2 regions of the Peribacillus sp. NPDC097295 genome follow, and region 1 is predicted to be linked to the other one. Evidence: a T-box and tRNA genes for the amino acid it is inferred to sense, from the RefSeq annotation. Region 1 holds a T-box; the other holds one or more tRNA genes.

Region 1 (12,511 bases):
CGTTTAGTCGGTGGTGCTGGTGAGGAAACGATCATTGCGCGTGTAGGTGAAGGGATTGTTTCTACAATCGGTGCTTCTAAAAGACATACAGATGTACTTGAAAATCCGGACTTAATTTCGAGAACTGTTTTATCAAAAGGTCTGGATTCGGGAACGGCCTTTGAAATTCTATCGATTGATATTGCTGATGTGGACATCGGGAAGAATATCGGAGCGATCTTGCAGACGGACCAGGCAGAAGCGGATAAGAAAATCGCCCAGGCAAAAGCGGAAGAACGCCGTGCCATGGCTGTAGCCTTGGAACAGGAAATGGTGGCCCGTGTTCAGGAAATGAGAGCGAAGGTTGTTGAATCAGAAGCGGAAGTACCACTTGCTATGGCAGATGCATTGAAAAGCGGGAATATCGGGGTAATGGATTATATGAATATCCAAAACATTACAGCGGACACGGATATGCGTGATTCCATCAGTAAGTTATCAGATAACCCAAAGGACAAAGATAATAATTAATTCCCAGAAGGGAGGTCTTTAAATGGGAGATCTCATTCAATTCTTTCTCAATAATCCATACCTTCTTATTATCTTGATTGGTGTCGTGACATCTATGTTAGGCAGAAAGAAACAGTCGCAACAAAACAATCCTAACACTCCGCCGAAAAAGAGGTGGCAGGATGTCATGCAGGAGCTTCAAGGTGAGGTTCCCCAAAAGGAACAGCGGAAAACGTCTTTGCCGGCATCTGTCAAGAAAGTTGAAAAGCATATCGTTCAATCAGCTGAGATTGTCGATGAGACGAAAGCTCAAGCTGATAAAAGGATTGCGGAACTACGACGGCTACAGCAGAAATATGAACATGAGCGTGTGGAACAAAAAGCGAAAGCAGATCAAATTACCTCAGCCATATCTGATAATAGCAGCCCTGTTTATCATAAAGGTCCTTCCTTTACTAAAAAACAGTTGATTGACGGAATTATTATGTCTGAGGTACTCGGACCTCCACGGGCTAAGCGCAGTTTGCAAAGTTCAAGGAGATAATTCGGATGCCTGATGTATCAATGCGTTTTGATACACATGAAAAAATAGCATTTGCACCTTCATATTTTGGTGCTAGAACCCCCTTTCATTTCATACATTGAGATGAAAGGGGGTTCTTTTTTATGGCTCATAATTGGGGAAAAAAAGTGAAACAGCTTATGACCAAGACGATGGACCTTCCACAAGATGTCATGATGGACCTGCCGCGAATTACAATGATCGGACAATTACATATATATATTGAAAATCATCGTGGCTTATTAGCTTTTACTGACAGCGAAGTGAGATTAATGCTGAAGAATGGGCAGCTGCTAATAAAGGGGAATGGCTTTGTCATCAAGACCATATTGCCGGAGGAAATCATGTTAGAGGGCAAAATTGACAAGGTTTATTTTATCAATGAATGAAGCCGGGAGGTATCCATGAAAAACCAGTGGACAAACTATTATACAGGCTATGTAAAGGTGAAGGCGTATGGAAAAGGAACGGAAAGACTGATTAATATGTTGACAAGGAGAGGGCTTCATATCTGGGATGTGAAGCGTGTCGGCAGTGAATCCCTGATTTTTCACATGGATTTCAGGGAAATTTCAAAGTTACGTCAGGTCCTGCGCAAAAGCGATTGCAAAGTGAAATTTCTTCAAGGGAAGGGAATCCCGTTTCTCATGAAGCGGGTAATGAAGAACAGCGGATTCTTAGTAGGTTTAATTGCCTTCCTTATTTGCATTTTTGTGCTTTCCAATATGGTTTGGGGCATAGAAGTGAAGGATGCGAAACCAGAAACCGAACATGCTATCCGTAAAGAGTTGGACAGGATGGGTGTAAAAATCGGGAAAATGCAATTCCTAGTAGATGATGTGGATACGATTCAGCGAAAGCTTTCTGATCGCATAAGTGCCTTGACGTGGGTCGGCGTAGAGCTGAAAGGGACGACATACCATTTCCGTGTTGTTGAAAAACGTCAACCAAAGGAAATCGAGAAAACATCTCCACAAAATCTGGTGGCTTCAAAAAAAGCAATCATTACGGAAATTTTCGTAGAAAAAGGACAACCTAAAGTGAAGGTAAATGATTATGTAAGCAAAGGGCAACTTCTTGTTTCAGGACAGATTGGAAAAGAAGATAAACCTGAAATCGTTTCGGCACAAGGGAAAATAAGGGGACAAATATGGTACAAGGCCAGAGTGGAAGTCCCCTTAAAAACAAAGTTCTCCGTTTACAATGGAAATGAAAAAAGTAAACATTATGTAAAAGTAAGTGACTTATCTTTACCCATTTGGGGATTCAAAGATCCAGGATACAAAAAACAGGTAAAAGAGACAACAGACAGGCCGTTTCACTTTTTGCAATGGGAACTGCCTCTTTCCTATAAAGTCGAGACATTAAGGAGCAAGGATGATATTGTCCGGAGTTATACGAAGGATGAAGCTATAAGAGAAGGAAAGAAAATGGCGAGAGCGGATTTACGCAAGCACCTTGATGAAGATGATGAAATTGTAGGGGAAAAAATTTTACATGAAAGCATGGAGAATGGTAAAGTGAAATTATCTATACATTACCAAGTTATTGAAGATATAGCTGTAGGACAACCAATCATTCAAGGAGACTAGCGAATGGCAGATGAAGTGAAGGTTATTAAGTTGGAAATTGAATCACCTAACGAAGCGGTCGCCTTGTTAGGCAATGGAGATTCGAATGTAAAAGTGCTCGAAGACGAGCTAGGCATATCGGTCATCACCCGTGGGGAAGGTATCAGCCTTGCCGGGGAACTAGAACGGGTGAAGATGGGTGAGGAAATCCTCAAAGCATTATTGGCGGTCATCAGGAAGGGGACCACGATAAGTTCAAGGGATGTTCTCTATGCCATCGAATTGGCGCATAAGGGGACTTTGGAATATTTCGGAGATTTATATGAAGAAGAAATTGCTAAGACGGCTAAAGGTAAATCCATTAAAGTTAAAACGATCGGTCAACGATACTATATCCAGGCGATCAAAAAACTCGACTTAGTATTTGGAATCGGGCCAGCTGGGACAGGGAAAACCTATCTTGCTGTAGTGATGGCGATCAATGCTTTAAAAAATGGACAGGTCAAACGGATCATCTTGACCAGGCCTGCCGTGGAGGCTGGCGAAAGCTTGGGTTTCTTGCCGGGAGACTTAAAGGAAAAGGTGGATCCGTACTTACGCCCGCTATATGACGCCCTGCATGACCTCCTCGGGATGGAACAGACTCAAAGGATGATTGAACGTGGGACGATAGAAATCGCTCCCTTGGCCTATATGAGGGGACGTACGCTTGAGGATGCCTTTGTGATTTTGGATGAGGCCCAGAATACGACCGAAGCCCAAATGAAGATGTTTTTAACGAGGCTTGGGTTTGGTTCCAAAATGGTCATTACGGGAGACCGTACCCAAATCGACCTTCCTAAAGGGATGAAGTCAGGTTTGGTCCGGGTTGAGGAAATCCTCAAAAATGTCAAAGGTCTTTCCTTTGTTTACTTTGAACAGAGTGATGTAGTAAGGCACCCGCTTGTTGCCAAAATCATTACAGCATATGAACAGGCAAAGGAATAAGTGAAATCCGCCATTGAATGGCGGATTTTTTCATGGCGGTTAGTAGCCCCATTCGATTAAAGGGAGAATTTACGGTAATGTATGGGTGTTTCGTCATAACAATGGTGAAAAGTAAGGGGAAAACTGTTATGATTTTACATATCTAGAGTTTAACATCATTTTTTAGGAGGACCTTCTTTGAATCGAACCCAAAATTTTTTCACTAAAATAAAAGGCCTATTGGTCCATCGTTTTTTTCAAGTGCTTTTGTTTATCATACTTGGTTTGTTTGCATACGTGTTGATGCTGTCCAATGTAAAGCCTGAAAAAGTCCAAGTGGAACTTTTTAAGCCTGCAGAACAGACAATCCGATCCACCAAGACTATAGAAGATACATATAAGACTGCAAAAGAAAAAGAAGAGATGTCTAAACAGGTGGCAGATGTTTATACCTTAAAAAAAGAATATGCAAAAAATAAGGTCGATCTGATTTCTTCCATATTTGATTCAGCGATTGAGGTGAAAAAAGAAACAGATCCTAATAAAGGCAGTAAAAAAGATATCAACAAGACGGATGGTCAAAAGGTATCCATATTGAAAGAAAAATTGACGGAGGAAGTCAATAAAAGCATTGAGGAATCTGTTTTCCTTGCATTGGTACAAGCAGAGGAAGACGAGCTGGAAATTGCCAGGGACTCAACTATCACGGCTGTAAATAACGTGATGAGTGATAGAATTTCAGCCAATGATGTCGAGAATGCCAAGAAGAAAGTGGTAGATGAACTGAGTTATATGAGCATAAATAGTGATATGAAAAAGGTCTCTACATCACTCGCACGCTCTGCCATCATTCAGAATGTATTTTTTGATAAAGACAAAACGGAGGAACAACGTCGAAAAGCAGTTGAGAGCGTGGAGCCTATCAGGATCTTACAGGGGCAGATTATCGTTGAGGAAAATCAGTTAGTGGACCGAGATGTGTACAGGCAGCTTGAATTGGCTGGATTTTTAAGTACCGAGTCTACCATATATCCCTATGTGGGCCTTTTCCTATACATCCTTTTAACGTTTACGGCTTTTTATTACTTCTTTTACTATTCCATATCGAAGAGAGATAATAAGTACAATCACTTATTGATTTTCAGCTTAGTTTTCATTTTTGCCATGGCGACGATGAAAACGGTCAGCATCATTGCTGAACTTAAAGATACAAATTTGGAATATATTTTCCCGGCGGCCATGGCGGCCATGCTTATCAAGATATTATTAAATGATAAATTGGCTGTGGGAATGACAATTTTGTTAGGTTCTTATGGTACGATAATATTTAATGGCGATACGCCAGGGAATCTTGACTTCTCGATGGGGTTATATATCATCTTTAGCGGTTTGATGGCCATCATTATATTATCGCGCTCTAATTTTAAATCAAAAGTTCTGATAGCTGGGCTAATGATGTCATTCATTAATATCGCTTTTGTATATTCGCTTATTTTTATTATGGATGGACACTATACAAAAATAGAATATTTATACCATGCAGCCGCAGCGATTGGATCTGGGCTTGGATCAGCTGTATTAACGATGGGATTGCTTCCGTTTTTTGAATCTGGCTTTGGGATTTTATCGTCAATAAAGCTGATTGAACTGTCGAATCCAAATCATCCTCTCTTGAGGAAAATCTTGATTGAAGCGCCTGGAACTTATCATCATAGTGTAATGGTGGCCAATCTAGCGGAATCGGCATGTGAAGCCATTGGATCGAATGGTTTGCTTGCAAGGGTCGGTTCTTATTATCACGATATAGGCAAGACAAAGCGGCCACATTTCTTCATCGAGAATCAGCTGAATGAAGAAAATCCGCATGATAAGCTGCAGCCTGAAACGAGCAAGGACATTATCGTTGCACATGCCGTGGATGGCGGGGAGATGCTTCGCAGTCATAAGTTCCCGAAAGAAATTGTGGATATTGCGGAACAACATCATGGAACGACTTTATTGAAATTTTTCTATCACAAAGCGTGCAAGGAAGATGAAGCGACCCGTGAAGTGGATTACCGGTACCCAGGTCCAATGGCGAAAATGAAGGAAGTGGCCGTCATCGGCATTGCTGATAGTGTAGAGGCAGCAGTAAGGTCGATGAAACACCCTACACCCGAGAAGATTGAAGAACTGGTAAGTTTCATCATCAGTGACCGGATTCAAGACGGACAATTTGATGAATGTGACATTACTATGAGAGAATTGAGTATCGTAAAGCATTCTCTTTGTGAATCGCTGAATGGTATCTTCCACTCAAGGATTGAGTATCCTGACATGGATAAATTAGGACAGAAGGTGAAAAAATGATTTTAACAATGGATTTAATGGATGAAACGAATGAAGTAACGGAAAATGGTCAGCAGCTTGTTGAAAGCATTTTGCAATTTGCGGCGAAAAAAGAAAAAATCGAAGAGGGGACGGAACTCTCCGTCACTTTTGTAGACAATAAACGGATTCAAGAGATTAACAAAGAATATCGTAATAAGGATTCGGCTACGGATGTCATTTCTTTTGCACTGGAAGAAATGGGCGAGGAAGAAGTCGAAATTATTGGGGCGGAAATGCCTCGCATGCTTGGTGATATTATTATTTCAATTGAACGGACAAAAGAGCAGGCCGAGGAATATGGTCATTCTTTTGATCGTGAACTTGGCTTTTTAGCCTTACATGGTTTTCTTCATTTGTTAGGCTATGACCATATGACTGAGGAAGATGAAAAAGTGATGTTTTCTAGACAAAAGGAGATATTGGGAGAATATGGCCTCTCGAGAGAAGGATAAACCAAAATATCCACTCATTAAAAGCTTTTCATTTGCTTGCCAGGGGATTTTGGAAGCGTTGCGGACTGAACGGAACATTCAAATACATTTCGTGGTAATGCTAGTTGTCGTGTTCTTTGGCTGGCATTATTCGCTGGACGGGATCGAATGGTTGTTTATTTTGGCGGCAATTGCTGGTACGATTGCATTAGAGCTAGTGAATTCTGCAATTGAACGTGTTGTGGATTTGGTGACCGATCAAATCCATCCTCTTGCCAAACAGGCAAAAGATATTGCAGCGGGGGCTGTATTCATATATGCTATATTTTCTATAATAGTTGGACTGATCATTTTTTTACCGAAAATGGCTATTTTGTAAGTTTTTTTCATCCAATAGAGGAGGGATTGTAAAGTGAATACGAATGAATTGATATTAGAAGCTAAAAAAGCTAGGGAAAAGGCATATGTCCCTTATTCGAAGTTTAAAGTAGGGGCTGCATTGTTAACGGCCGATGGTAAGGTGTATCATGGATGTAATATCGAAAATGCAGCTTACAGCATGTGCAACTGTGCGGAAAGAACCGCATTATTCAGCGCCTATGCCCATAATGACAAACAGTTCAAGAAGCTTGCTGTGGTGGCGGATACTGACCGGCCGATTTCCCCTTGCGGAGCTTGCAGACAGGTTATTTCAGAACTATGTGAGCAAGATATGGTAGTCGTATTAACCAACTTGAAAGGCGACACCAAAGAATTAACAGTACAGGAATTGCTTCCAGGAGCTTTTTCACCGGAGGATTTGAATGAATAAATTAGTTAACGATACACAGGTAAAAGGATACAAATCAGGTTTCATCTCCATCATTGGCCGTCCAAATGTCGGCAAAAGTACTTTTTTGAACCGGGTAATCGGCCAGAAGATTGCCATCATGAGTGATAAGCCACAAACAACTAGGAACAAAGTGCAAGGCGTCCTTACGCAAAATGATTCTCAAATGATTTTCATTGATACACCGGGCATTCATAAACCAAAGCATAAGCTTGGAGACTTTATGATGAAGGTTGCAACAAATACCTTGAAAGAGGTCGATTTGATTTTGTTCATGATCAATGCCGAAGAAGGGTACGGCCGTGGTGATGAGTTTATCATCGAAAAGCTACAAAGCGTTAAAACACCGGTTTTCCTTGTAGTCAATAAGATTGACACGATGCACCCTGATGATTTGCTACCGATCATTGAAAAATATCAAAAGCTCTATCCATTTGCTGCGGTGGTGCCTATATCAGCTCTTGAAGGCAATAATGTCGATACATTGCTTGCTCAGATTAAGGAACATCTTCCTGAAGGTCCACAGTTTTACCCTGCCGATCAAGTGACAGACCATCCGGAACGTTTCATTATTTCTGAATTGGTTCGTGAAAAGGTCCTGCACTTGACTCGTGAAGAGATTCCGCATTCCGTGGCTGTGGTGATCGATTCAATCAAAAAAATGGATAACAGCGACACCATTAACGTTATGGCGACCATCATTGTTGAACGGGATTCACAAAAAGGCATCGTCATCGGTAAGCAAGGGAAAATGCTGAAAGAAGTCGGCAGTCGTGCGAGGATTGACATTGAGAACTTATTGGGCTCTAAAGTATTCCTTGAATTGTGGGTTAAAGTCCAAAAGGACTGGCGTAATAAAGCAAGCCAACTACGCGATTTTGGATTTGATGAGAAAGAATATTAATTAACAAATTTTACGCTTCATGAAAGTGTAGAAAGCGGTCAAGCTAATCTATAAGGACGGATATTCATCTTATTGCTAGTCACTTAGAAAGGTGGGCTTTATATGTTGGATTTTACCTGGGAGTTATTTAGTGAGACAGGTAATGTGGACACCTATTTGCTTTATAAGGAGATAGAAGTCGAAAGGCAGGAAAGACCATTAGTATCGAATGAAGAGCTAGCTGATATTGATTTTCCTGTATCTTAAGGATTAGCTTGTCAAGTATGGGTGGTGTCTTTTATGCTACAAAAATGCGAAGGCATTGTCATAAGACGGACTGCATATGGAGAAAACAATAAAATCATTACAATTTATACCCGTGAGCTAGGGAAAATAGGGGTTATGGCAAGAGGGGCGAGCAAGCCAAACAGCAGGCTTGCCGCCGTGACCCAGCTTTTTTGCTCCGGGTATTTCCTTGTTACTACATCGAGCGGCCTTGGAAGCCTCCAACAGGGTGAGATGGTCGACTCGCTGCGGTTTATCAGGGAGGACCTGTTTGCCACTGCCTATGCTTCCTATATCGTAGAATTACTCGATAAGAGTGTGGATGATAAGAAGGCAAATCCATATCTGTTTGAATTGCTTTCACAAACGTTGCATTACATAAATGAAGAATACGACGCAGAGGTTTTGAAATTCATTTTCGAAATGAAAATGCTTCCTGTCAATGGAATCAATCCGGTATTGAATCAATGTGCCGTTTGCGGGGAGACCGAGGGGGAGTTCGCTTTTTCCCTAAGGGAAGCCGGCTTTATTTGTCACCGCTGTTTGGATAAAGATCCCTATCATTATAAAATTTCATCTTCAGCTGTCAAACTCCTGAGGATTTTCTATTATTTCGATTTATCTAGGCTGGGGAACATATCTGTTAAACCGGAGACGAAAAAAGAATTGGCGAAAATCATTGATGCCTATTATGAAGAATATTCGGGGCTACATCTAAAGTCCAAAAAATTCTTAAAACAGATTGATTCGATGAAAGATTTGTTTTAAGTTTGAACTATTGACTTTCCTTGTTTGTTTGTATAAAATTTTAATCATTAAAATAAGAAGAATGCATTGATGGAAAAGAGTACCTGTCATTATCCATACAAGCGAACCCGGGATGGTGCAAGCCGGGATATGGAGATACAGGGAAGGGCGTTCCGGAGCATGATAGGTTTGAAAAGAGGCCGTTCAATGACGGCAATTAGGGTGGAACCGCGGGTAAACTCTCGTCCCTATGCATTACGCATAGGGACGGGAGTTTTTTGTTTGCCTAAGGAAATGAAAATCACCGGTAAAAGAGAGTTCCCGTCCCTGAAGTTAAGTAAGCCGTTTTAAATAATCTGGAGGTGTACGATGAATATTCAAAATATGATTTTAACTTTGCAAAAGCATTGGTCTGAACAGGGCTGTATTTTAATGAATGCTTATGATGTCGAAAAAGGTGCCGGAACGATGAGCCCTTATACTTTCTTAAGAGCAATTGGACCAGAGCCATGGAGCGTTGCATACGTGGAACCTTCACGTCGTCCTGCAGACGGTCGTTATGGAGAAAACCCTAACCGTCTTTACCAACATCACCAATTCCAAGTCATCATGAAGCCTTCTCCGGATAACATCCAGGAACTTTATCTGGACTCGTTACGGAAGCTGGGCATTGATCCGCTTGAGCATGACATTCGCTTTGTGGAGGATAATTGGGAAAACCCTTCCCTTGGTTGTGCGGGCCTTGGCTGGGAAGTATGGCTGGATGGGATGGAAATCACTCAGTTCACTTATTTCCAACAAGTAGGCGGACTTGAGTGCAAGCCTGTCTCCGTCGAAATTACATACGGAATTGAACGTCTGGCATCATACATCCAGGAAAAAGAGAATGTTTTTGAACTTGAATGGACAGACGGTTTTACAGTCCGCGATATCTTTGGGCAACCGGAATTCGAGCATTCGAAATATACATTTGAGACTTCCGACGTTGATATGCTGTTCCAACTTTTCACGATGTATGAAAAGGAAGCGCATCGTCAAATGGAGGAGGGCCTTGTGCATCCTGCCTATGACTATGTATTGAAATGTTCACATACCTTTAATCTTTTGGATGCGAGAGGTGCCATTTCAGTAACGGAAAGAACGGGTTATATTGCCCGTTGTCGTAACTTAGCGCGTAAGGTTGCAAAAACCTTCTATGAAGAGCGGGAAAAATTAGGCTTCCCGATCCTGAAAGTGAAAGGGGAAAATACAAATGAGCAAGCGTGATTTGTTATTGGAAATTGGATTGGAAGAGCTACCGGCTCGTTTTGTTACAGCCTCTATGAAACAGCTATCCGATAAAGTACAAAAATGGTTGACCCAAAAAGCGATTGAATTTGGCGAAGTTGAAGAGTTTTCAACACCAAGACGTTTGGCTATTTTGATAAAAGATGTAGCAGAGTCGCAGAAGGACATCGAAGAAGAGGCAAAAGGGCCGGCTAAGAAAATTGCGGTGGACAGCGAAGGGAACTGGTCAAAAGCGGCATTAGGTTTTGTAAGAGGCCAAGGCATGACTGCTGAAGATATATATTTTAAAGAACTTAAAGGCGTGGAGTATGTCCATGTGAATAAATTCATCAAAGGACAGCCGACTGGAAAGCTATTATCCGAACTACAGGACATCATAACTGGCATGACCTTCCCGAAAAATATGCGTTGGGCCAATCAAGAGCTTCGTTTTGTTCGTCCGATTAAATGGTTGATTGCCTTATTTGGTAAAGAAGTGGTTCCATTCACTATCGCGGACGTAGAAACGGGTCGAGAAACAAAAGGCCACCGGTTTTTAGGTGAAAGTGCAATCATTGATACTCCTGACCAATACGTAACTTCGTTAAACGAACAATTTGTCATGGCTAATCCTGAGAAACGCCGTCATGTCATTTTAGAGCAAATTAAAAATCTAGAACAAGAGAACGGGTGGATCATCCCGGTGGATGAAGACCTTCTGGAAGAAGTAAATAACTTGGTCGAATACCCAACCGTGCTATTTGGTCGTTTTGAAGAAGAATTCCTTGAACTTCCTTCACAGGTATTGATCACTTCGATGAAGGAGCACCAACGTTATTTCCCTGTAAAGGATCAAGAAGGAAAGTTGCTTCCTTTCTTCGTGACCGTTCGAAATGGGGATGACCGCCATTTGGATAAAGTATCAAAAGGGAACGAAAAGGTATTACGTGCCCGTTTATCCGATGCAGATTTCTTCTACAAGGAAGATCAGAAAAAAGAGATTGCTGACGCTTTGAAAAAGCTTGATAGCATCGTTTATCATGAGGAAATCGGTACACTAGCCGAAAAAACGGGTCGTGTAACAGAAGTGACTGGTGCATTGGTGGATGCATTAAATCTGAAAGTGGATAAGGATTTAGCGCTCCGTGCTGCCAAAATTGCCAAATTCGATCTTGTGAGTCATATGGTTTATGAGTTCCCTGAATTACAAGGGTATATGGGTGAAAAATATGCCTTACTAAAAGGTGAAGCGAAGGAAGTAGCCGCTGCAATCAATGAACACTATATGCCTCGTCATGCGGATGATGATGTACCGCCTTCTGAAATTGGGGCACTTGTTAGTGTAGCTGAAAAGATCGATACACTTGCATCATTCTTCGCTATTGGAGTGATTCCTACCGGTTCTCAGGATCCTTATGCATTAAGAAGGCAAGCAAGCGGAGTCGTTCAAATTCTAGCAGAGAAAAAATGGGATATCACATTAGAGGAACTAATCACTCTAGGTCTGAAAGGACTTGAAGCAAAAGGTCTATTGAAACGTGATCTGGAAGATGTAAAATCGGATATGCATACCTTCTTTAAAGCACGTGTGAAGCATTTACTCCAAGAACTACACATTCGTTATGATTTAATTGACGCTGTGTTGCATAATGAAATGGGCTATATCCATTCTGTAGTCGAACGGGCTCAAGTATTGGAAGCCAAAAAAGATGAAGCAGGATTTAAAGAAAGTCTTGAAGCGTTAAGCCGTGTCATGAATATCGCTGTGAAATGCGACAATAAGGTAACGGTGAACCCAGCTGCCTTTGAAAATGAACAGGAAAAAGCGATTTATGCGAAATTCGGAACTGTCGCTACTCAGTATGCTAAAACAAATGATGAGATGGAACATTTCGACATGCTTATTTCTCTTCAAAACGAAATCGAGGCATATTTCGAACATACAATGGTCATGGCGGACGATGAATCCGTACGTAATAATCGTCTATCGCTTATGAAAGAAGTCAGCGATTTAGTGTCAAGCTTTGCGGCCGTGAATAAAATAATCCTTTCATAATCCATTAATCGGAGCCCTTTTTGCTAAGGGTTTCCGATTAATAAACTAATAAAGAG
Region 2 (12,511 bases), on a different contig from region 1:
TGGACAAATCGCTAAAATCAAAGGGGCCAAGGTAGTAGGCATTGCCGGTACGGATGAAAAAATTGAGTACTTAACTAAAGAATTGGGCTTTGATGGAGCGGTGAATTATAAGAAAGATAGTTTTGAAACAGACTTGAAAAATGCTGTTCCTAATGGCGTGGATGTTTATTTTGATAATGTTGGCGGAGAAGTAACAGATGCTGTTTTCAAATTATTAAATACGAATGCACGTATTCCATTATGTGGTGCGATTTCTTCTTATAATGCAGAAGGAAAAGATCTTGGACCGCGTCTGCAATCCGCGATGATTAAAACGAGTGCGCTTATGAAAGGTTTCACAGTCGGCAATTATGCGGATCGTTTCCAAGAAGGCGCTTCAGCCTTGGGCCAATGGCTGCAAGAAGGTAAACTGAAATATGAAGAAACGATTGTGGAAGGGTTCGAGAACACGCCTGGAGCATTTTTAGACTTATTCGAAGGTAAAAATCTTGGCAAGCAACTTGTAAAAGTTGCCGATCCAAAATATGCAACGTTATAATTTTTCATCACAGGCATAGTAGAGAGAGACCTTTACTATGCCTTTTTCTTTGGTCTCATGATGGCTATCTAAATTTTTTGTCTTTTTTTATTGAAATATGTGTAAATAATCCAAACTTCCATATAAAATGTAAATACAGACAGAAAGGTGATGGACTATGTCAAACGTTGCGAAATTCCGCGATTTCTTAAACCGGGAAAAAATCTTTATGAATGAGCTGAAGAAGGATGGTATCACCTTTTTCAGGGCCGAACAGAAGTTAAAGGATGGGTGGAAGGTCTTTTTGGTCTTTTCTTTTAATCAAGATGAAAAGGTGGCGGACTTATTTTGTTTCAATGTAGCGGAACTAAAGAATCCTGATAAGAAAATGGATGTACATAGGTTGTTGAATGAATATAATGCAAATTTCCGATATTCGAAGTTGTACGAGGAGAATGGGACGATTTCCATCCGCTATGCATATTCCCTAGATGGAGAATTTCAACCGGATTTAGGATTCCGAAAGTTGATCATGCTCTTTGAGACGGCAGATCAAGTTTATCCACGGCTTATGGAAGTCATCTGGTCCTAATCACCTCGATGATTGGAAAGTTCTCTTTTTAGGGAACTTTTTAACATTTTTTATAGGCCAAAGCATAGAATAGTCATATCTCAGTAAATTATAATTTTTTTCTTAAAAGACTATTGCATTTCTTTAGAATTAGCTATATAATTATTTTTGTTGTTAGTCATTCGACAAAGTTCTACAAAAACCTGCGGGTGTAGTTTAGTGGTAAAACCTCAGCCTTCCAAGCTGATGATGAGGGTTCGATTCCCTTCACCCGCTCCAATCATACATACTCATAACGCAGGGTTTCGTTACCTGGAGAACGGGGCCTTGGGTTTTTTATATTTACTAGAATGCTAAACATTCATGGATGAGTGGTAAAAAAGACTTGTGAAAAAAAGTTCAATTAACCATTGCATTTTATTCTATTAACCTTTATAATAATTTTATTAGTTTATTCGACAAAATTCTACAAAAGCCATGCGGGTGTAGTTTAGTGGTAAAACCTCAGCCTTCCAAGCTGATGATGAGGGTTCGATTCCCTTCACCCGCTCCAATTTTACATACTCATAACGCAGGGTTTCGTTACTTGGAGAACGAAGCTTTGCGTTTTTTATATGCTCGATTAAGAAATCCCGCTGTTACAGCTGGGTTTTTTTAATGCCTATATTTGTAAGTATCTGTTCTTTTGCCTATAATCTAGGTAATTGTATATGGAGAGAAGAGGTTGTTCATGGATAAGAAGTTGAATATCAAATCATTTTTTTCCTTGTTAAGATCGGAAAAGATACCAATGGGAATGGTCACCTTTGTAATGGTGTTGAGTTTGGTGGAAACGGTGGCGAGCCTTGTGGTGCCATTGGTCACGAAGAATCTGGTCGATATGGTGTCAGGAAGCGGGATTGAGAGGACGACGATCTTCCTGTTACTTGGTGCATTCATCGTCCAGACCGTTGCGGGAGGATTTTCTTATTACTTTTTGAGCTATATCGGTGAAAATGTTGTGGCCGGTATCCGTCGGAAACTGTGGGACCATACGTTGAAACTGCCGATATCCTTTTTCGATTCCCACCAGTCCGGTGAGACGCTAAGCCGGATAACCCAGGATACGAATACAATCAAGACGATCATCACCAATCATTTCGTGACATTCATTTCAGGCATCATTTCGATAGTCGGGTCGGTCATCATTTTATTCATGTTGGATTGGCGGATGACGACCATCATGCTGAGCATCGTGCCATTGTCTATGTTGATCCTGATTCCGCTTGGTCGGAAGATGTATAAAGTCTCTAAGCAGACACAAGATGAGATGGCTACCTTCAGTGGAAACCTAGGGAGGGTCCTGAGTGAGGTCCGCCTAGTGAAATCTCATAATGCAGAGGCGATAGAACGGGAAAAAGGCCATGGTGGCGTTAGTGAGCTCTTTCGTTTCGGCCTGAAGGAGGCGCGCATCCAGGCCATCATTTCCCCCTTCATGACGACGGTCATGATGGTGATCCTTGTGATCCTGATCGGATATGGGGGAGTACGGGTGGCTTCCGGTGCCTTGACCGCAGGGACGCTAGTGGCCATCATCATCTACATGATTCAAATCATCGTTCCATTCAGTCAGCTAGCCTCGTTCTTTACGGCCTTTCAAAAGGCAATGGGGGCAACGGAACGGATTCAGAACGTCCTTTCGATACCCGGTGAAACATATGAGGGGAAGCATGATACGTTGGTTACGGCGGATTTTATATTCAAGAATGTTTCATTTTCCTATCAAACGGCCAAGCCAATCTTACATGACATATCGTTTACGGTTCCAGCTAATAAGACCGTTGCCCTTGTGGGACCGAGCGGTGGTGGAAAGACGACGATATTCTCGTTGATTGAACGGTTTTATGAACAGACAAATGGGCAAATCATGTTGGGACCGGTGCCAATCAAGGATATTGACCTTTCGCTATGGCGGTCGCAAATTGGATATGTATCACAGGAAAGTCCGATCATGACCGGTTCGATAAAAGAGAATATAGCGTATGGATTGGGCCGCCCTGTGGAATTGGAAGAAATCATGGGTGCGGCAAAAATGGCCAATGCCGATCGATTTATCGAAAAGCTGCCGGATGGTTTCGATACCGAGGTAGGGGAAAGGGGCGTGAAGTTGTCAGGTGGTCAACGGCAGCGGATTGCCATTGCCCGCGCTGTGCTGCGTAATCCAAAAATCCTGTTGCTGGACGAGGCGACCTCGAATCTGGATAGTGAATCGGAGCTGCTTGTTCAGCAGGCCATCAAAAACCTGATGGCTGGACGGACGACACTGATTATTGCCCATAGGCTTTCGACCGTGATCGAAGCGGACCAATTGCTCGTAGTGGAAGAAGGTCGGATTACTGGAGCAGGAACCCATGAAGAGTTGCTTACCACTCACGACTTGTATCGAAAGCTTGCTACGCAGCAACTGCAACTGCAAAACTGATTACAAGAATAAAACATGGGTCATGTAATACGCGACCCATGTTTTATTTGTTTTAACCTTCTAGGACAGAATACGTTCCTTCCCCGCCGTGAATCTCGAGGAACATGTCCATCAATGACTTCGTTAGCTGTTCCGCTTCTTTGATTGGCGTCTTCGCTTGTAAATAAATGATTTGGATGGAATTTTTCGTTTCTTCGGTGACCTTCGTCCGTTCTGAATCGACATAGGGGCTCCCAAACGCGCCGTGATCATCAATGGAAACAATCATGTTTTCCATCGAGTTCAACCGGCCGTTCAAGCCGTTATACTTGTCTGTACTTCCGCCGATATCAATCGAGATATCTCCTGTTAATTTGTCGGTATCATAAATACCGATCGGAACTTCGTATAGAAGCGAGAAGAAATTATTCAAGTCGATGGCCGAATGGATGGGCGTTAAGTAATTCTGCTTTTTGACCCGGCGATAGAGGGCCTCGACGGAAGGTCGGTAGCGTGATGGGTTTGTTCCAGCTGTTTTGAAAATTTCGCGCCATTCCTTGATACCTGGAAAATCCGTGAGTTCCTTTTCTTCCAGGTCGAAAAATAGAGCTTCCTGGAATAATTGAAGTCTCCCTTTTACCATTTGCGGTGAGGGGCCGACTTCAATCTTTTTGTATGTAATGACCCCCACCTTGAAATCGGGGATTTTGCTGCCGAGATTAGAGGAAATCTTAATTTCCAAGTGATACACCTCCAAAAATGATTGAAATTAGTTTATCATAGATACCAATGGTTTGATATGTTACAAGCATCATTGGGTAGAATGAAGAGAACGAAGGTGATAGAAATGGATATGCATGCATTCAAGCAAGAAGTGATTTTATATAGCAAGGAAATCGGGATCGATAAAATTGGATTTACGTCGGCCACGACTTTCACTGAATTGAAAAGCAGGCTCATCCGGCAGCAGGAGCTGGATTATCAGTCCGGTTTTGAAGAAAAAGATATCGAAAAAAGGGTCAGGCCCGAATTGATCTTCGATAAACCGCAATCGATTATTTCGATCGCGCTTGCGTACCCGTCGAAGTTGAAGAACGCCCCTCAAAGTAAGAAAGGCGAGCGGCGCGGGATTTTTTGCCGGGCTTCCTGGGGAACGGATTATCATACGGTTTTACGTAAGAAATTGCAACTCCTGGAGGATTTTATCAAAGAGAAAGTCCCAGGGGCCATGGCGAAATCTATGGTCGACACGGGTGAGCTTTCGGACAGGGCCGTTGCTGAGCGGGCAGGAATCGGTTGGAGTGCTAAGAATAGCATGATCATCACACCGGAATTTGGTTCGTATGTATATTTAGGTGACATGATCACCAACTTGCCGTTTGAGCCGGATCAGCCGATGGAGGATCAATGCGGCACATGCAATAAGTGTGTGGATGTGTGCCCTACAGGTGCACTTGTGCAGGGGGGGCAATTGAATGCCAAGCGCTGTATTGCCTTTTTAACGCAGACCAAAGACTTTCTTCCGGATGAGTTCAGGACGAAAATCGGCAACCGGTTGTATGGATGTGATACGTGCCAGACGGTCTGTCCAAAAAACAAAGGGATGGATTTTCATTTCCATGAGGAAATGGAGCCGGACCCCGAGCTTGCCAAACCGCTGCTGAAACCTTTGCTCACCATCTCCAATCGTGATTTTAAAGAGACATATGGTCATGTTTCCGGATCGTGGCGTGGTAAAAAGCCGATTCAACGGAATGCCATTCTGGCACTGGCTCATTTTAAGGACGAAACGGCATTGCCGGAATTGATCCAGATCATGAAGGAAGACCCGCGTCCCGTACTGCGTGGAACCGCCGCATGGGCGATTGGAAAGATTGGTCAGGAACAATCGGCATCCATCTTGGAAGAAGCCAGGTTGAAGGAACGTGATGAAGAAGTATTAGCTGAAATTGAAAAAGGACTGCAATTCACGATTACACAGCAATAGTTCGAAGAAAAGACCCCGAATAGAAAATTCGGGGTCATTTCCATTTGGGTGGTTGACTGATAAAAAGGCAGAATAGACCGATAAAAGTACCCTTTTGACCGATAAAATTCCGAAATGGACCGATAAAACTGACAAACAGACCGATAAATGTCCCCGCTCCCGGCAAAGTAGGCATTTTTCATCCTTAATGTAATTGTGTTTTTGTCCATGCCCTCCTTCATACACATTAAAAGAGGTGTTTATGAAGGAGGGTTTGATTTTGAGGGAACAGTTGAAACAGCTTTTACAGGAAAGGGTGGAACTTTACACTTCCGATGAGCATGTACGGGGGGAGGGTAAAATCTATTTGAAAAAGGAAGCGTTGAAGAAACATTCTACGGAAATTGTACGTGTGAATGCTGCTGGAAAGGTTCACTCGGAGCGGCATGAAGGAGATGTTCAGATCCTTGGCTATCAAGTGCAACTGCAATACTTGATGAAACAGGAGGATGGATTTTATATAGAAGAGGAAATGGAAGAAAGGGAAGCAAGGTTCCGGGATGGATATCTAATAGAAGAGCGGGAACTTGAGCCGGGTCTTGACTCTATTGAAATCCCGCAAAATTTGGAAGTGGGTTTGGAGCGGCTTTCTTATAGATATGACCGGATGAAGGCGGTTCAGTATGCCGAGCGATGGTGGAATGAATTTAACCCGGATTATCACAAGTTCACCGATGATTGCACCAATTATATTTCCCAGTGTTTGCATGCAGGGGGCATCCCGATGTGGGGGGCGCCGAACAAAAATAAAGGGTGGTGGATCAGGGGCAAGAACTGGAGCTATACCTGGACGACTGCTCATTCTTTATATCATTTGCTCAAGGGTGGTAAAGGGATCAGGACAAAAGAAGTGGGGACGGCACAAGAATTGAACCTCGGTGACATCCTGTGCATCGACTTTGAAGGGAATGGGCGGTTCGACCATAACTTGATTGTGACGTCAAAGGATCAAAATGGAATGCCACTGGTGAACGCCCATACGATGAATAGTCGTCACCGGTACTGGACGTATGAGGATTCGTCCAGATATACCCCGAATATCGTCTATAAGTTTTTCATGATATTAGATGGAGTGTGATTGTTTTTAGTCTGTTTGTTTAATGCTATAATTAGTTGAAGTTTAAACTAGAGGTGAAAATGAAGTGGCTATACATGTAGTTTTATATCAACCACAGATTCCAGCAAATACAGGCAACATCGCAAGAACGTGCGCAGGAACGGATACACACCTGCACCTTATCCGTCCGCTTGGATTTTCAACGGATGACAAACAGCTTAAGCGGGCTGGGCTCGATTATTGGGAACATGTTAAGATTCATTATTATGATTCATTGGAAGAGTTTTTTGAGAAGAATGCCGGCGGAGAGTTTTATTACTTAACGAAATTTGGTGAGCAACCACATACAACCTTCGATTACAGTGATAAAGAAAGTGAAGTGTTCTTCATTTTCGGACGCGAAACGACAGGACTGCCAAAAGAATTGATCAATGAAAATATGGACCGCTGTCTCCGGATTCCGATGACGGATAAAATCCGGTCATTGAACCTTTCCAATACGGCCGCCATTTTGATATATGAAGCTTTAAGACAACAGGATTACCGCGATTTGGAATTAAAAAGAGAATATTGATGAGGAATTCGTCAGCGTGGAGGGGATGCTTCGCTGACGGATATTTCTCCATACATATATTTAGGGGGAAAAGAAATGAATAACATGATCGAGAAAATATTAGACCACCGTTCCGTTCGTTCATTTGAGGACAAGTTATTGTCCAAAGAACAGATTTCCACTATTGTCGAGTGTGCTCAGGCAGCTTCGACTTCAAGCTATATCCAAGCATATTCCATCATCGGGGTGACGGATCCGGAAAAGAAAGCCAAACTTGCAGATTTGGCGGGACCTCAATCATATGTAGAGAATAATGGACATTTATTCGTATTCTGCGCAGATTTACATCGTATGGACATGGTTGCAGAGATAGAAGATCAGGATCTTACGGCACCAATTGAAAGTACGGAAAAATTCATGGTGGCCTGCATCGATGCCGCACTCGCTGCTCAAAATGCGGCGCTTGCTGCTGAATCGATGGACCTTGGCATTTGCTACATCGGTGGCATCCGTAACGATCTTCAGCAAGTTTCGGAAATCCTGGACATCCCACATCGTGTCGTCCCTTTATTCGGCCTTGTTGTCGGGTATCCTAAAAAACGTTCAGATAAGAAGCCAAGGCTTCCTATGTCCAATGTATATCATGAAAATGGCTATCAAACGGATAAACAGACCTTCATCGGTCAGCTTGAAGCATACAATGAAACGATTTCCAATTATTACGAGATTCGTACTAAAGGAAAGCGTAAAGAGACATGGACGCAACAAATGGCTGATATGGCGGGCAAGAAGAGCCGTATGTATATGAAGGAATACGTGGAAAAACAAGGAATGAAAAAACAATAATAAGTGGAATGGACATCCATTTCTCACTATCTAACGACCTTGGAAATAATTCCCGGGTCGTTTTTTGTATACCTCTTTACGTCCCATAATAAATGGAAAAAGTTATTGACAATCTTAACCAATGGAATTATATTATGAAAGTAATAGATAATGATAATCATTTTCAATCAATTGAACTGAATTGCTTAATTTAAGTAAATGGAGGTTAATCATGGTATCCCTATATACATATCATTTGAAATTTGGTTATGGTGAACGATTTATCGTCAAGAATCTCAGTGTAAGAGATTCTTGATGAAATTTTATCATTATCGGTACAAATGGAGTGGAAAATCTAAATGACTTAAAGCAATCATCGGATTATACCGCATCAATCAAGGGGAGTCTCTTTAAAAGAAGTGGAGACTAGAAAGAAAGCAAGAATGAGAAAATGGATTCGAGATCGAAGCCCAAATCGGATGTGATTCTTGAACACATAAGCCCAAGGATACCTATAATCTATTAAAAGGAGAAAAGGCAAATGAAGAAAATATTCATTCCATTTATACTGCTGTTTGTGTTAATTATTAGTGCTTGTGGTAACGAGACAAAAGAAAAAGGTAAGGGTTCTGAACCAAAAGAAGATAAATCAGGAACCATCACCTACCAATCTGAAGAAGGACCTGTTGAAGTTCCGGCAGACCCAAAACGTGTGATTGTGCTTTCTACATATGTTGGTAATGTAATGGCTTTGGATGTAAACCTTGTTGGTGTTGATTCATGGTCTAAAATGAATCCACGTTTCGAGAAGGAATTAAGTGGTGTTGAAGAAGTATCGGACGAAACTTTAGAAAAAATCATCGAGTTGGATCCGGATTTAATCATAGGCCCATCCACGATGAAGAATGTAGATAAGATGAAGGAAATTGCACCAACCATCGCTTATACTTATGGAAAAGTAGATTATTTAACTCAGCACGTAGAAATTGGTAAACTGTTAAACAAAGAAAAAGAAGCACAAGCTTGGGTTGATGATTTTAAGAAACGTTCGCATGCAGCTGGCGAAAAGATTAAAGCAAAAATCGGGGAAGATGCTACAGTTACAGTAATCGAAAACTATGAAAAGCAACTATATGTCTTGGCAAATAACTTAGGCCGTGGTACGGAAATCCTTTATCAAGAAATGAAGCTGAAGATGCCGGAAAAGGTAAAAGAGATGGCATTAAAGGAAGGGTACTATTCATTATCGACAGAAGTGCTTTCTGAATATGCAGGGGATTATATAATCTTCAGCAAAGACTCTGAAGCGGATACTTCCTTCCAAGGGACAGATACGTATAAAAACATACCAGCCGTTAAAAACAAACGGGTCTTTGAAGCAAACGCAAAAGAGTTCTACTTTAACGATCCAGTAACATTAGATTTCCAATTGGACTTCTTCGTTGACAGTTTTCTAGGTAAGTAATGGTCATGGGAGCACGCTTAAGAAGCAGGCATTCCTTTGCTCAATAAAAGAAAAGATATGGAACAGATGACAAAAAAACTCAACGTTCTACCCTTTATTATTTAAACGGATGGGGAAGTGCCCCCCCTTCGAAAGAAGATGAAAAATCATATAAAAAAAGGATCGGCTTAAAGCCGTTCCTTTTTTAATGTTTTATTATTTATTTTTCACACCGGGTTTGTCGGCATAACCACCAGTGAAGATGGCGGCTAAAAATGCGATGGCAACTGCAATGATAATAACTGTGCCCATGATGTAACCTCCCTTTATCCATATTGTCCCACTTAAGTATAGGCTTAGTATACCCCAATTTTTGGTGGGTGTGCACGTAATTTTTCTTGTCAGGCGATTTGTCCTCAAATATTCAAGACTTTACAACAAATCTGTAAATAGAAAAGCCGGACTAAGAACGACCTCTTAGGAAAGTCTGACATGTTTGTCAAACTCGGCGCATAGATTTAAGTATTCTCTGAAAGTGATAGGGGGAGGTTCCTAGATGGATATTTTAAAGAAAATCGAAAAATTTAGAGAAGATGAACAGAAGCTGAAGTGGGAAGGCACCTTCGCAGAATACTTAGAGATACTGAAAGAAAAGCCATTAGTTGCACAATCTGCTCATTCACGTGTATACAACATGATCAGAGATGCTGGGATAGAGGAAGTGGATGGAACGAAGAAGTACAACTTTTTCAGTGGTCAGCTGTTTGGACTTGAGGATTCATTGGAAAGGCTGATCGAGGAGTATTTTCATCCGGCCGCTAAGCGGTTAGATGTCCGAAAGAGGATCTTGCTTTTGATGGGACCGGTATCAGGCGGGAAGTCTACATTGGTTTCACTCTTGAAGAGGGGGCTTGAAAGTTATTCGTTAAATGACTCAGGGGCGATTTATGCGATAAAAGGATGTCCGATGCATGAAGATCCACTGCATCTCATTCCCCAAAATTTGCGGCAGGATTTCTTTGAGGAATATGGCATTCGAGTTGAAGGAAACTTGTCACCGCTGAATGTGATGAGGCTAGAACAGGAGTATGGAAGCCGGATTGAAGATGTGATGGTGGAACGTATCTTCCTTTCTGAAGATAAACGTGTGGGGATTGGAACATTTAGTCCATCCGACCCTAAATCACAGGATATTGCCGACTTGACCGGCAGTATCGATTTCTCGACGATTGCCGAATTCGGTTCAGAGTCAGATCCGCGGGCTTATCGCTTTGATGGTGAACTCAATAAAGCAAACCGCGGAATGATGGAGTTCCAGGAGATGCTGAAATGTGATGAGAAGTTTTTATGGCATTTGCTCTCGCTGACCCAGGAAGGGAATTTCAAAGCGGGAAGGTTTGCATTGATCAGTGCCGATGAACTGATCGTGGCCCATACGAATGAAACGGAATACAAAGCATTCATTTCCAACAAAAAGAATGAAGCCCTGCATTCCCGGATCATCGTCATGCCGATTCCGTATAATTTAAAGGTGAGCGAGGAAGAAAAGATTTATGAAAAGATGATTCATGAAAGTGATGTGTCCGATGTCCATATTGCTCCGCATACACTACGGGTGGCGGCCATTTTCAGTATCATGACGCGTTTGAAGGATCCCAAAAAAGGCGACATCGATTTATTGAAGAAAATGAGATTGTATGACGGGGAAAATGTCGAAGGCTTCAACTCCGCGGACATCAACGAGTTGAAGAAGGAATATCAGGATGAAGGCATGAGCGGAATCGATCCGCGTTATGTCATCAACAGGATTTCCTCCACAATCATTCGAAAGGAAAATCCTTCTATAAATGCACTTGACGTATTGATGTCGCTTAAGGCAGGCCTTGACCAACATCCGTCTATTACGAACGAGCTTAGGGAACGGTATTTGAATTTCATCTCGCTTGCGCGTAAAGAATATGACTCGATTGCCAAGAATGAAGTGCAAAAGGCATTTGTATATTCCTATGAAGAGTCAGCGAAAATCCTTATGGATAATTATCTTGATAATGTCGAAGCGTACTGCAATAAATCTCGACTGCGCGATCCATTGACTGGGGAAGAAATTAATCCAGACGAGAAATTAATGCGTTCCATTGAAGAACAAATCGGCATTTCCGAGAATGCGAAAAAAGCATTCCGTGAGGAAATCCTGATCCGAATCTCTGCTTATGCACGAAAAGGAAAACGATTTGATTACAATTCGCATGACCGCTTGCGTGAAGCCATTCAGAAGAAGCTGTTCGCTGATCTGAAGGATGTGGTCAAAATTACGACTTCAACCAAGACGCCGGACGAAAGACAGCTGAAGAAAGTGAATGAAGTCATCAAGAGACTGATTGATGAACATGGGTATAATTCGACCTCGGCCAATGACTTGCTGCGCTACGTAGGAAGCTTGCTAAATCGCTAAAAAAACGAAGACCCCTGCCATAAAATGGTGGGGGTATTTACTATATAAAAAGAAAATATTGTAAATGATTATCCTTCTTGATATATTTTAGCTGAAGCAGTTATTCTCCGACATTCATGCCTATGAACATACTTCGAGCTTCATATAATCAGATGGCGATTAGAAAACGAGAATCCTATAAATGCGGGTTCTGGTAGGTGTAATCATTTCAAGGAATTGATGGAGGGGTTTCAAATGAGTGTAATGCTTGAATTAAATGATTTGGTTGGTAAAATCAACAATAATCCGGAGCATATTCAACATGAAAAAAATCGGGTTTATCAATTTAACATTGAAGATATAGGAGAAGTTCAACTGCTAATTAACAATGGACAGGTCGAAGTGGTCGAAGGGGCGTCAAACGAACCGGAAGTGACATTGAAATTATCAGAGAAAAATTTCTCCAAGTTATTAAGAGATGATTTAAATACAACACTCGCCTTTATGACAGGTGGCTTAAAAGTAGATGGAAACATCGGCCTGGCCTTGAAACTACAGGAGATTGTAAAACGTTATCAATGAAAATACCGAACTCTGCCCTTCATGGGAGAGTTCGGTGTTTTTTTGCATTTTCTATTCAGTGACAT

What was found. The T-box of region 1 lies ahead of glyQ (glycine--tRNA ligase subunit alpha). A T-box ahead of a tRNA ligase gene usually reads a tRNA of that ligase, here a tRNA-Gly.
Region 2: it has a tRNA-Gly gene. The T-box ahead of glyQ (glycine--tRNA ligase subunit alpha) is inferred to sense a tRNA for this amino acid. The anticodon was not compared.

The regions. Positions count from the first base shown of each region.
Region 1 covers NZ_JBIWCW010000004.1:375,300-387,810, reverse strand. The annotation lists gene floA (flotillin-like protein FloA) at 1-510, shown strand, start outside; gene ACIQXN_RS10555 (hypothetical protein) at 533-1,033, shown strand; gene yqfC (sporulation protein YqfC) at 1,156-1,440, shown strand; gene yqfD (sporulation protein YqfD) at 1,456-2,643, shown strand; gene ACIQXN_RS10540 (PhoH family protein) at 2,647-3,609, shown strand; gene ACIQXN_RS10535 (HD family phosphohydrolase) at 3,787-5,937, shown strand; gene ybeY (rRNA maturation RNase YbeY) at 5,934-6,410, shown strand; gene ACIQXN_RS10525 (diacylglycerol kinase family protein) at 6,388-6,768, shown strand; gene ACIQXN_RS10520 (cytidine deaminase) at 6,802-7,200, shown strand; gene era (GTPase Era) at 7,193-8,122, shown strand; gene ACIQXN_RS10510 (YqzL family protein) at 8,225-8,368, shown strand; gene recO (DNA repair protein RecO) at 8,402-9,154, shown strand; T-box leader at 9,212-9,386, shown strand; gene glyQ (glycine--tRNA ligase subunit alpha) at 9,503-10,399, shown strand; gene glyS (glycine--tRNA ligase subunit beta) at 10,386-12,455, shown strand.
Region 2 covers NZ_JBIWCW010000003.1:40,392-52,902, forward strand. The annotation lists gene ACIQXN_RS06455 (NADP-dependent oxidoreductase) at 1-538, shown strand, start outside; gene ACIQXN_RS06460 (YbjN domain-containing protein) at 696-1,109, shown strand; tRNA gene ACIQXN_RS06465 (tRNA-Gly) at 1,294-1,367, shown strand; tRNA gene ACIQXN_RS06470 (tRNA-Gly) at 1,568-1,641, shown strand; gene ACIQXN_RS06475 (ABC transporter ATP-binding protein) at 1,819-3,549, shown strand; gene ACIQXN_RS06480 (B3/B4 domain-containing protein) at 3,602-4,270, opposite strand; gene queG (tRNA epoxyqueuosine(34) reductase QueG) at 4,376-5,515, shown strand; gene ACIQXN_RS06490 (amidase domain-containing protein) at 5,775-6,632, shown strand; gene trmL (tRNA (uridine(34)/cytosine(34)/5-carboxymethylaminomethyluridine(34)-2'-O)-methyltransferase TrmL) at 6,697-7,185, shown strand; gene nfsA (oxygen-insensitive NADPH nitroreductase) at 7,261-8,010, shown strand; gene ACIQXN_RS06505 (iron-hydroxamate ABC transporter substrate-binding protein) at 8,531-9,454, shown strand; gene ACIQXN_RS06510 (PrkA family serine protein kinase) at 9,990-11,885, shown strand; gene ACIQXN_RS06515 (SCP2 sterol-binding domain-containing protein) at 12,120-12,446, shown strand; gene ACIQXN_RS06520 (heavy-metal-associated domain-containing protein) at 12,498-12,511, opposite strand, start outside.